DNA from 4 places in the Vibrio crassostreae genome. Region 2 is predicted to be linked to each of the others. Evidence: predicted binding sites of a transcription regulator. Region 2 holds the regulator's gene; each other region holds the start of a gene.
What was found. Region 2 encodes PurR, which represses purine synthesis genes. Its sites were predicted from a motif close to TNANGNAAACGTTTNCNTNA; they were not measured.
Positions count from the first base shown of each region.

Region 1: purT (formate-dependent phosphoribosylglycinamide formyltransferase) is a predicted target of PurR. The motif match lies at 1,841-1,860, and genes of this name have one in related genera.
Region 3: OC193_RS18310 (formate--tetrahydrofolate ligase) is a predicted target of PurR. The motif match lies at 1,777-1,796, and genes of this name have one in related genera.
Region 4: metK (methionine adenosyltransferase) is a predicted target of PurR. The motif match lies at 1,819-1,838, and genes of this name have one in related genera.

Region 1 covers NZ_AP025476.1:1,520,262-1,523,471, reverse strand. Annotated here, with positions in the region: gene OC193_RS06935 (LrgB family protein) at 1-584, shown strand, start outside; gene cdd (cytidine deaminase) at 871-1,758, shown strand; gene purT (formate-dependent phosphoribosylglycinamide formyltransferase) at 1,926-3,101, shown strand.
Region 2 covers NZ_AP025476.1:2,324,740-2,327,949, reverse strand. Annotated here, with positions in the region: gene OC193_RS10350 (TVP38/TMEM64 family protein) at 1-248, opposite strand, end outside; gene OC193_RS10345 (TfoX/Sxy family DNA transformation protein) at 383-973, opposite strand; cyclic di-GMP riboswitch class I at 1,101-1,186, opposite strand; gene purR (HTH-type transcriptional repressor PurR) at 1,357-2,361, opposite strand; gene torD (molecular chaperone TorD) at 2,677-3,210, opposite strand, start outside.
Region 3 covers NZ_AP025477.1:591,610-594,819, forward strand. Annotated here, with positions in the region: gene OC193_RS18310 (formate--tetrahydrofolate ligase) at 1-1,746, opposite strand, end outside; gene OC193_RS18315 (inosine/guanosine kinase) at 2,040-3,210, opposite strand, start outside.
Region 4 covers NZ_AP025476.1:3,015,372-3,018,581, reverse strand. Annotated here, with positions in the region: gene OC193_RS13400 (DUF2189 domain-containing protein) at 1-137, opposite strand, end outside; gene metK (methionine adenosyltransferase) at 506-1,660, opposite strand; gene tkt (transketolase) at 2,019-3,210, shown strand, end outside.

The DNA.
Region 1 (3,210 bases), 800 kb from region 2:
TTGGCATCATTATTCCAATTCTGTTGTTCTTCAAAGTCCCTTTCGAGACCTACTACGCAGACAACACTTGGATTACTTACATGCTTCAGCCTGCGGTTGTGGCGCTTGCTTATCCGCTATATGAACAGTTACCTCAAATTCGAGCGAACTGGCGCATCATCACCTTTGCTTGCACGCTGGGCAGTGTGATGTCGATGACAACAACAGCACTGATTGCGGTCGCCTTTAAAGCAGATCTGAGCCTAATTGCCAGCCTACTAGGTAAATCGGTCACTACACCTATAGCAATGGAAGTCTCAAGTCATTTAGGTGGTGAAGCGGCTATTGCTGCGATTCTGGTTTTGATTGTTGGTCTGTTTGGGGCAATTTTTGCTTACCCAATCTATAACCTGATTGGTATTAAGAGCCCAATCGCCAGAGGGTTAACAATGGGAACGGTATCTCACGCATTAGGTACTGCGACATGTGCTGAAAAGAATCAAGAAGATGCGGCATTCAGTTCTCTAGCGCTTGTTCTCTGTGGCGTCATTACCTCGATTATCGCACCGAGTATATTTTCGCTTGTAGTTTGGTTCTATTCTTAATCGAAACAATCACTACGCGATTCAGCCCAACCAGAATGCTGTTACTTACAGTGTCTGTTTGGGCTTTTTATTCGCATTTATTCAGCAAGAGCAGTCAAGTCACGGTCTTTTACGAGCAATAAGTGCGATATCAACTGTATAAATGGCTCTTGTAATCGATTTCAAGTGTGACCTCACTCTAATTATGCAAACCAATGTAACAACAACAATTCAATAGTGATCCTTGTCACAGAAAATTCCTGAGTATTGCATAAACTTAAAGCCTAAGGTCAATTAAGGATTCAACATGAACAGTCGTATTACCCTGGCGCTGGAAAGTGCTCCAACAGAAATCAAAGCACTTTTGAGTGACATCGTATTAGCAGACAACTTTGACGCGACATTGTCTCCAGAACAATTTGCTAGCTTACTGCAAGCAAGTGGTTTAGCGGATGACGAGCTACGTATTGCGCTACTTCCTTTTGCCGCAGCGTATTCTTACGCTCCGTTATCTGACTTTTATGTTGGTGCAATCGTGCGCGGTTTGTCTGGTACTCTGTATTTTGGTGCAAACCTTGAAATCGCCGGAGCTCAACTTGGTCAAACGGTTCACGCAGAGCAATCTGCAATCAGCCACGCTTGGATGAAAGGCGAACAAGGTATCTCAGATATCACGATCAACTTCAGTCCTTGTGGTCACTGTCGTCAATTCATGAACGAACTGACAACAGCAAAAGAACTTAAAGTTCAGCTTCCACAGCGTGATGAAATGTCTCTGCAGGAGTACCTGCCAGACTCGTTCGGCCCTGCAGACTTAGGTGTAACAACTGGCCTAATGACTAAGCTTGATCATAAGTACACGACCGAAGAAACAACGCCTATTGTTGTAGAAGCGCTAGCAGCACTAAACCGCAGCCATGCTCCTTACACCAAAAACCTAAGCGGTGTTTCACTACAACTAACGTCAGGTGAGATCTTCACGGGTGCTTACGCAGAAAATGCTGCGTTTAACCCGAGCCTGCCCCCTCTGCAAGTGGCATTGATTCAACTTAAACTGGCGGGCTTCGATTTTGAACAAATTGAAAGTGCTGCTTTGGTTGAAATCGCAGAAGGTAGCATCAGCCACCTAGCGGATACGCAATCTACATTAGAAGCGATTAATCCCGACATTCCAGTGACTTACTTAGCAATCTAAGTACATCTAATTAACAAAAATTTAAATAAGCAGCCCTATTTAACAGGGCTGCTTTTTTTATATCTGTAATTAACGCAACAACTTGCGCAAACGTTTGCTTTTGTCATTGAAATAAGTATGATCACCCCGTTTTCAATCAATCGTTCAAAAGATCGGAAGGAATTTCTATGTTTGGTACTGCTACTCGTGAAAATGCTACTCGTGTACTTCTATTAGGTTCAGGTGAACTCGGAAAAGAAGTTGCTATCGAGTGCCAACGTTTAGGTTTGGAAGTTATTGCTTGTGACCGTTATGCAGACGCACCAGCAATGCAAGTTGCGCATCGTAGCCATGTATTAGACATGTTAGACGGCGATGCACTGCAAGCTATCATAGAGCTAGAAAAGCCAGATTATGTGGTTCCTGAAATTGAAGCTATCGCGACCAGCAAGTTGGTAGAGCTAGAAGCGCAAGGCTTAAATGTCGTTCCAACGGCCAATGCAACCAAGCTAACGATGAACCGTGAAGGTATTCGCCGTTTAGCCGCTGAAGAGTTGAAACTAAGCACTTCGCCTTACCGCTTTGCCGACACCTTTGAAGATTTCGCCGCTGCCGTTGAGTTCGTAGGTATGCCTTGCGTTGTTAAGCCAGTAATGAGTTCTTCAGGTAAAGGCCAAAGCGTTATCAAAACCGAAGAAGATATCCAAAAATCTTGGGACTACGCGCAAGAAGGTGGTCGTACTGGCGCGGGTCGTGTGATCGTCGAAGGCTTCATCGACTTTGATTACGAAATCACACTACTTACCGTTCGTGCAGTCGACGGTGTGCACTTCTGCGCCCCTATCGGCCACCGCCAAGAAGACGGTGATTACCGTGAATCATGGCAGCCACAGATCATGTCAGACAACGCACTGAAAGCCGCGCAATACACGGCAGAGCAAGTGGTTAACGCGCTAGGCGGTCACGGCATCTTTGGTGTTGAACTGTTCGTTAAAGGCGACCACGTGATCTTCAATGAAGTGTCCCCTCGCCCACACGACACTGGCTTGGTTACTTTGATGTCTCAAGACTCGTCGGAATTCGCACTACACGTTCGTGCCTTTACAGGTATGCCAATTAAGTCAATTACTCAATACGGCCCATGTGCATCAGCGGTTATCTTAGGCCAAGGCACATCAACGAATATCCGTTTTGAAGGCCTTGCAGAGGCGCTAGACGCACCACAAACGCAAGTCCGTCTGTTTGGTAAGCCTGACATTGATGGTCGCCGTCGTCTTGGTGTGGCGTTAACTCGTCGCAACAGCACAGAAACAGCGATCGAAGATGCCATTGAAAGCGCGGCAAAAGTAAAAGTGATTTACTAACCAGCTATTCAATTCTGAACAATCACAACTTCAAATCTGAACAATAAAAAAGACGGGCTATCGAGCCCGTCTTTTTGTTCGTTTTAGCTGTTGGCTTAAAAGAAAACTC
Region 2 (3,210 bases):
TTCCAGAAGCCAAATAGCGCAGCCCCTAATAGGGTCACAACAGCGGCTCCGGGAATGGAGAAAGCTGTAATCATTACATACGCGACAAAATAGATAGCGGCAGCAGCAATAAAGTTGCTGTCAATATAGTCATTTAACACAGCTTGTTGGGCCTTAGCATTTTCAAGCGTTAAGTACTGGCCGAAATTGATGCCTAACACCACGATGGTTACGACCAACACAATACCCAATATCATTTTCTTACTCATTGATACTTCCTCTAAATTTTCAATGCATACCGATAGTATAGATAGACAGGCAAAGCATAGATTAACTTTCATCAGATATAAAAAAAGCCGCAGTAAATGCGGCTTAGTTATGTATATAGATTGCACTGACAATGTTAATTGACCCGATTGATAAGCTCTTCGCGACGCTGCTGCGGTATAACAGACCAATGTGTACCATTGATCGCGCCTTCTAGCGCCCAAAGTAGTTCAATACTGACAGAAGACGCATGCGATTCTTTGATGGCGTTAAATGCGTTTACAGAGCCAGATTCATATAAACGTTCTACAGAATCGATCCCTGCCTTTTTCAACATACGCTCGGTAGCGAGTCGAAGATTAGGCAGATCTTTGAGTCGGGTCGGCTTAGCAGAAGACTGCTCAGCTTTTTCTTCTTTAGCAAAACCTAGAGACGTGGTTGCAAGTTGCAAGATTTTTTCTTGGTCTTGCCATAAGCCTTCAGGTAAAGCGAAATATTTAGTAACGACAGGGAAACCACGTTTTTTGTAGACGTATGGTTGAAACCCTTGTTGTTCGAATTGTTTCGTTGTGCCTCTGTCTGCGCGTATGTGCAACTGGTCATTTACAACCAGAGCAAACATAGTGTCATCAGCAAAAAGACCGAAGCCACCAAACATTGAGCGTGATTTTATTTTTCCTAGGGACTCAAATAACTTCATCGAGTCCTTTAGTATCGGTTTATCCATGTTATTTATCTCGGTGTATTTGAACTACGCCACCAAATAAGCAGGTCCGAGAGATTAGCAAAATGTTGCAATTACATTGTCAATAAGCCGTAAATTACTAAATTATTAGTAGTTACTGCATTTTGCCATCGGTAACCCCGCTACCATACCAACGAGTGGTTTAGGCCGGAAGCTTTGCGTCTCACTCTTTCGAGTGGTTTGCCCTGTGCGTGACTGATTGAATAGAATAAAGTTTTTGTTGAATGAAGCTCACAGTTGATATTTCAAAATGTGACATTGCTTCAATTAATGATCTTTCCATTGTGCATATAGGTTCATTATAGTTGTTGATAAAAAAAGCGCACCTAAAGGTGCGCTTGATGACATTAAACTTGAATTATCAATTAATTTAACGTTTTAACTGTACTTCGCTCAACAATTTCAGGGTGCATTTCGAAGACGCGTTTTTCGTGGTCTTTGTCTTTGATGCGCTCTAATAGAATTTCGAATGCATTCTTACCAACACGACGTTTTGGTTGGTGAACTGTCGTTAACGGTGGAGAGAAGTATTCAGCCAGTTCGATGTTGTCGTAACCGATCACTGAGATATCTTCAGGAATGCGAATGCCTTTTTCTTGCAGGCGGCTCATTAGGCCGAGTGCCATTGTATCGTTAAAGCAGAATACCGCCGTTGGGCGATCTTCCATCTCAACGATTTGTTCTGCAGCAAGTACTGCTGTATCACACTCGAAGTTGCCTTCGATGATCATATTTTCATCGGCAGAAATCTTAGCTTCGTTGAGTGCGCGCTTGTAACCGGCAATACGTTCAACACATGCTGCTTTGTCTAAGTGGCCACTTAAACATGCAATCTTAGAGTGACCGCGTTCAATAAGGTATTTGGTCGCTAGGTAGCCACCTTCTTCAGAGTTATCGATGATCTTATCAGCCTGAGAGCTCTCAGGGCCCCAGTCCATGATAACTTTAGGGATGTCAGCGTGACGGTCTAACATCTCTCTTAGTTCTTCAGTTAGGTCAGAACACATAACTAAGATGCCATCTACACGTTTCTCTGCAAGCATTCGAATGTAGTCACGTTGCTTCTCATAGATACCGCCCGTATTACACAGGATCAAAGTGTAACCTTGACGGTAGCAGTAGCTCTCAACACCATCGATAACTTCAGAGAAGAATAAGTTAGTTGATTGAGTCACAAGCATGCCGATAGTGCGTGTGGTATTACACTTCAAACTACGAGCAACAGCACTTGGTGCATAGTTGAGTTCATCTACGGCTTTGTTTACTTTTTCTTGAGTTGCTTCTGCAACAAAGCGAGTTTTATTGATTACGTGAGAAACGGTTGTTGTTGATACGCCGGCTAAGCGAGCGACATCTTTTATAGTGGCCATGGTTTTATCCTATTAGAAGCTACTTTCCCCAAGTACGGAATAAAGTAGCCGTTAAGCTACCTAACTAAGAGCTTAAATTTGTAGGGCTCTTTGGGTACTAAAGTGCTAAAAAACAAAAAACCGCTATTGAGCGGCTTGTCTTAACACCGAAATGCTCTGAACTTTAATAAGTATAGCATTTCGTGAATGTTTCATATTTTATCGTTTGCGGTCACAATTTTAGACTGACTAGAAATTACTCGCAATAAAATTCACCCAGAAATCCGGGTGAATTGTCACATTCTACTGAATTTATTTACCTAGTCATCCAATAAGCTATTCACCAGCTAAATATTGAGTGTCTAATTGACAGAATGCGAGTAGCAAAGATGAGACGGAGGCGTAGAAACCGAATTCATCAACGTCATGACATTTCACGTTGAACTTTGGTACCCAAGTCAGCAGTTGTTGTTCGATAAACTGCTGTTGAACGGCAAATGAATTCTCTAGCTCTTCTTCAATATCCGTTTCGTTTGAACGAATGATCAAGTTACCAAGGAAATCGAGTTCGATAGCAATGTGGTCTGCTGGCTCTTTTAGATCTTGGTTCACCACTAAATTGTGCTTAGCCATGATCTCTTCCATATCTTTTGCAGGCTTATCATTCAAAAGGCCAGTTTCACCGATATACATAGAAGCGTAAGGAAGAGCACCGTGTTTATCTGTTTTTAAGAAAAGATCGCAAAAGTCTGCAGACAATTCTAGTTGAGCATCTTCACGTGTTTGTAGGCGGTTAAGCGCATCCACTAGCTTATCAATCGCTGGCTTTAGTGTTTCATTTTCGCCTAAACCAGTCAGGAAAGAACGAAT
Region 3 (3,210 bases), on a different replicon from region 2:
GCTTAGGCCGACGATATTTCCATTACTGTCAATATCTAACGACATGAACGCTGGTTTGTCAGGTAAGCCTGGCATGGTCATCACATTGCCACACAACGCGTAAATAAAGCCAGCACCAGCACACAATTTTAGCTCTCTAACGGGTACGTCAAATTGAGCGGGAGCACCTTTTATGTGTGCTTCTGTTGAGACCGATAGTGGTGTTTTTGCCAAACAAACTGATAGGTTGCTATAGCCATGCAGTTTGAATTCAGCTAGTTGTTTTTTAGCCAGTGGAGATAGTGAAATACTTGCCGCGCCATAACCGACTTCAGCGACAGCCATTAGCTTTTCTTCTAGGGTTTGCTCAGAGTGGTACAAAGGCTCAAATTCAGACTCCTTTTGGCAAGCTTTTACCACGGCGCGAGCCAGTTGAGTCGTCCCTTCGCCGCCTTGACCAAATGCTTCGCTCACTTCAACGCTAACGCTTGGGTCGAAGTCGGTGATCATCTGTTTCAAAGCATCGAGCTCTTGAGCTGAGTCTTGTGGGAATTGGTTAATCGCAACAACTGTTGGCACTTGGTATTGCTTAACGTTGGTTATGTGCCATTTTAGGTTCTCAAACCCTGCAACAAGCGCGTCTTGGTCATCATTAAAGATTGAATCTGGTAGTGGGGTGCCCGGTCTTAAATCGTACAAACCTGAGTTCGCTTTTAATCCGCGTAGTGTCGCAACAACAACGGCACAGTCAGGCTTCTTGTTGGATGCCTTAACCTTGATGTTACATGCTTTTTCGAAACCCATGTCTGAGCCGAAACCGCCTTCAGTTACCACAAAGTCACTCAGTTTAAGAGCAATCTTATCGGCAATAATTGAAGAGTTACCATGTGCGATGTTTGCGAAAGGCCCGGCGTGAATTAGGGTAGGAACGCCTTCAAGGGTTTGCATCAATGTTGGTTCAATAGAATCCTTCATTGTTACGGTCATTGCGCCTGCAACATTGAAGTCATCTGCGGTTAACGGCAAGCCTTGTTTGTTATAAGCAAGTACCACTCGTCCAATGCGCTTTCTTAAATCTTGAAGGTCATCTGCTAGAGCAAGGATAGCCATCAGCTCTGAAGCGGCTGAGATATCAAATCCATCTTCGCGCTCAAAGCCATTAATTGTTTTGTCTGCTTCGTTCTTGCCTACCGTGATCATGCGTAACGCGCGGTCATTATGGTCGAGTACACGTCGCCATACGATTCTAGTTGGGTCGATATCCAGTGCTTTTAAGCCTGAGCGCGCTTCAAAGGCTTCTAAGCCTTCACGCTGTTCATGATACAAACGTGCATCAATTGCTGCAGAGGCAAGGTTGTGAGCGGCCGTAACAGCATGAATGTCACCAGTTAGATGTAGGTTCAACTGTTCCATAGGAGCGACTTGAGAGTAGCCACCGCCAGCTGCGCCACCTTTAACACCAAATACAGGGCCCATTGAAGGCTGACGAATACACGCCATCGCTGATTGGTTAATTTTGGCAAGACCTTGTGCGAGCCCGATGGTGGTCACCGTTTTACCTTCGCCGAGTGGCGTGGGTGTAATCGCCGTGACTACGACCAATTTACCATCTTGTTGGTTGGAGAGGCGTTCAAGTGATGTGAGAGACACTTTAGATTTGTATTGCCCTAATGGCTGATGTTCGTTGTGTTGTAGGCCAGCTTGCTTGGCAACCTCACTGATGTTTTTAAGGGGAGTAGAGCGACAAATATCAATATCAGACAGCATATTTGATCCTTATATCAGAACCGAAAGGTGGTACGTAAACGTTTGCGTGGCGATAGTACTGTATAAATCTGCCAAGTAAAGGCAAACCACACGAATTATGTGCTGGAAGATAACAGATCTAAAGAGTCATTGCGCGAGATCAAATCTTAAACGAGCAAAATATTCGATCTGATTACCTACAGTTGTAGTTATATTGGTGTTGAATACAAAAAGGGCTGCATATAGCAGCCCTTCAAGGAATAGGTAATCTGACTTGGCGTTAACCTCAATCAGTTAACCCCTAATATGGTCGATTAACGATCCCAGTATGTTTCTTCTAAGCTATCTTCGCGTTCAGGTAGCGCACGAGAAAGACGAGGAGAGTGCTGAGTCAACACTTCGTAGCTTACACGGTTTGCGTACTTACAAATTTGAGAAAGAGAAGAGTAAGTTAGACAAGTATGCTCGTGCTTCTCTGAGTTCGGTACGTTCACGTGGTGGTAGCTGTTTGCTGCCATGTCGTGAAGTAGTGCTGAAAGTGCACCATCACCAGCCCCATTCGTGTTCTTAATCTCAAGTGGGCCACCTAGGTAAGGGCCAATATGAGAGTACACTTTTACAGGGTCTTTACAGTCTTGCTTACGCATCGCGCGGCTGAATTCATATTTATTGAACTCAGGGATGTTACCCGGTAACAATGGCAGTGTGGTTTCGCGTTTCGCTGGTTCGTCAGTGTAACCTGCCATGTATAGGCCAATAGGGCCAGCAGTACATAGAACTAGGTCGACCCATTCAAGCGCTTTGTTAGCCGCCAATAGAGGGTCTTTTTCACCTGTGAGCGCTTCACCTTCGTCTTCGTTCATCGCGACGATGGTTACGTTCTCTTTCAGGTATTCTTGCCACCATTCAGCGTTACCTTCGATCACATACTTAGTACCAAGTGTTAGTACAACAGGCACATTGTGCGCTTTCGCGTATTCAATCGCTTTTTGTACCGCTTTTGGCATCGGATCTTCAGGTTTGCCACGCATTAGGTATGACGAGACAACTAATGCAGACGCTTTCTCGAACACTTTTTCAGGAATGCTCTCTGGAAGAAGTTGGTTCATGTGACCTTCATTGATTGCAAACGTACGTTCGCCATCTTCAGAAATAAGCGTGTAGCAACGACCGATTGGACCATCAACAGTTTGAAGGTGATTTAGATTCATACGAGAAGAAGTGCGGCAAAGATAACGATAACCAAATGAGCCAACTTCAATCTTCTTAGACATAACGCCAAGCAGTACAGATTTGCTGTCTGCAAGTACGGAATAGTTGTGCAGTGTGTTGCCGATAGTATCGCCAGGGTATTGATGCGTGATCAAACCGCGCTCAACTAACTCTTCATACAGCGCATCTGCTTTACTTTCTTCCAATACTAGTGAGTGACCTTTACTCAGCTCGTATTTTTCTAGGAACTCGTTGTCAACACGGGCTTCGATA
Region 4 (3,210 bases), 690 kb from region 2:
TCATGCAGAGCAAGCGACAACCAATGAAAGGGTGCGGAAATACTGATTTGGTTGCAAGGAATGGTGCGAGCGTAATCCTTATCGCTGACCTTGTGTTTTTTATCGTTCAGTTCGGATGGGTGCGCGGTACGAGGCATAGATCCCCCTAGTTAAATAACGTCCTAGTTATAATTCCATAAGGCTCATCGATGTGGCTTGTGTGAGAGTTATGGTGTTGAGCTAAATTGCTCTTTGTCATCCCAGTTATTGTTCTAGCGTGCATTTAACGAGCGTTATCAGACTGAATTAATTTAAGTTAAATGTGAGCTTGATCGCCTAGGAGTTACCTTAACTATTGTCAGTAGTGCTAGAAAACACAAATTATCAGCGGCTTTTTATACTAAGTGGTTAACGGTAAAGAAGGGCGTTGGAGAAGGGTATTGTGAGTGAAAGTTCGGTAAGTACATAAAAATAAAGCCCTTACTAAGCAGTAAGGGCTTTAAAGAAACAAATCGCAGTGGCTAAATTATTTTAGGCCAGCGAAGTCCGCAAGGATTGCTGCTTTGTCAGTCGCTTCCCAAGGGAACTCTTCACGACCGAAGTGGCCGTATGCAGCAGTTTGCTTGTAGATAGGCTGAAGAAGGTTCAGCATCTCTTGAAGGCCGTATGGACGTAGGTCGAAGTTTTGACGAACTGCTTCAATGATGATTTCGTGCGCTACTTTCTCAGTACCGAACGTTTCAACCATGATAGATGTTGGATCAGCAACACCAATAGCGTAAGACAGTTGAATCTCACAACGATCAGCCATGCCAGCAGCAACGATGTTTTTCGCAACGTAACGAGCCGCGTAAGCTGCAGAACGGTCAACTTTTGATGGATCTTTACCTGAGAATGCACCGCCACCGTGACGAGCTGCGCCGCCGTAGGTATCAACGATGATCTTACGACCAGTTAAACCACAGTCACCCATTGGGCCACCGATTACGAAACGGCCTGTTGGGTTGATGAAGAAGTTAGTATCTTTGTTGATCCACTCAGCAGGAAGTACTGGCTTGATGATTTCTTCCATTACTGCTTCGCGTAGGTCAGGCGTTGTTACTGAATCACAGTGTTGAGTAGAAAGAACAACAGCATCGATACCAACGATCTTACCTTGGTCGTATTGGAACGTAACTTGAGATTTCGCATCTGGGCGAAGGAAATCAAGTTTGCCGCTCTTACGTACTTCAGCTTGCTTCTTAACAAGAAGGTGAGAGTAAGTAATTGGAGCTGGCATTAGGATAGGAGTTTCGTTAGTCGCGTAACCAAACATGATACCTTGGTCGCCTGCGCCTTGCTCTTTAGGGTCTTCTTTATCAACACCTTGGTTGATGTCTGGAGACTGCTTACCAATTGTGTTTAGAACAGCACAAGAGTCAGCGTCAAAGCCCATATCAGAATGAACGTAACCAATTTCACGTACTGTTTCACGAGTGATTTCTTCGATATCAACCCATGCAGACGTTGTCACTTCACCGCCAACCATAACCATGCCGGTTTTAACGTAAGTCTCACAAGCAACACGTGCTTTTGGATCTTGTTCCAAGATGGCATCAAGAACAGCATCAGAGATTTGGTCTGCAATTTTATCTGGATGACCTTCTGAAACAGATTCAGAAGTGAATAGGTGCTTAGCCATGAGAGCTCCACTTTTAAGTTTTTGGTGTAAATAGTTTATGGCGTCGCAAGCTAGGAAGCGCCGCCATTAAATACAGTATATTTTGTAGGTGTTTCTACATCTAGACGGCTATTCTAAATTCCAGCGGTCGAATTACAAGCTCTTTTTTATGATATGTCATAACTAATCGTTTGCGTATCGATCGAGATAAGCCACTGCTAAGTGATGTAAATGTTCGAAAATTGCGAAAAATGACCGTTAAAATGCCAGTAAAACGTTTGCAGTCGCAATAGTCGTTTGAGAGAATACCCGCGCTAATAAAAATGAAAACTTTAGCAATTATCTCTTTTTTAAATCGCTTATGTATCCAGGAGCAGACATGCCTTCTCGTAAAGATCTAGCCAATGCAATCCGCGCACTTAGCATGGACGGTGTTCAACAAGCAAATTCAGGCCACCCAGGCGCACCTATGGGCATGGCTGACATCGCTGAGGTTCTTTGGCGTGGCCACTTGAACCACAACCCAGCAAACCCAGAATGGGCTGACCGCGACCGTTTTATTCTGTCTAACGGCCATGGTTCAATGTTGATTTATTCTCTGCTTCACCTTGCAGGTTACGAGCTTTCAATTGAAGACCTGAAAAACTTCCGTCAACTGCACTCTAAGACTCCAGGTCACCCTGAGTACGGTTACGCTCCTGGTATCGAAACAACGACTGGTCCTCTAGGTCAAGGCATCACTAACGCTGTTGGTATGGCAATGGCTGAGAAAGCACTGGCGGCACAGTTCAACAAAGAAGGCCACGACATCGTAGACCACTACACTTATGCATTCATGGGTGATGGCTGTCTGATGGAAGGTATCTCTCACGAAGCATGTTCTCTAGCAGGTACGCTAGGTCTTGGTAAGCTGGTTGCTTTCTGGGATGACAACGGCATCTCTATCGATGGTGAAGTGGAAGGTTGGTTCTCTGACGATACACCTAAGCGTTTTGAAGCATACGGCTGGCACGTAATCCCAGCAGTAGATGGTCACGACTCTGGCGCTATCAACGCAGCGATTGAAGCGGCTAAAGCGGATCCTCGTCCTACGCTTATCTGTACTAAAACTATCATCGGTTTTGGTTCTCCAAACAAAGCGGGTACGCATGACTGTCACGGTGCTCCACTAGGTGCTGATGAAATCACAGCAACTAAAGCAGCATTGGGTTGGGAACACGGTCCTTTCGAAATCCCAGCAGATATCGCAGCTGAGTGGAATGCGAAAGAAGCAGGCGCAGCGAAAGAAGCAGCGTGGAACGCGAAGTTTGACGCATACGCAGCGGCTTACCCAGAGCTAGCAGCTGAATTCAAACGTCGTACTAACGGCGAGCTACCCGCTGAGTGGGAAGAGAAAGCAAACGCAATCATTGCTGATCTTCAAGCTAACCCAGCAAACATCGCTTCACGTAAAGCATCTCAAAACGCACTAGAAGCGTTTGGTCAAATGCTTCCAGAATTCATGGGCGGCTCTGCTGACCTTGCGCCTTCTAACCTGACTATGTGGTCTGGTTCTAAGTCTCTTGAAGCAA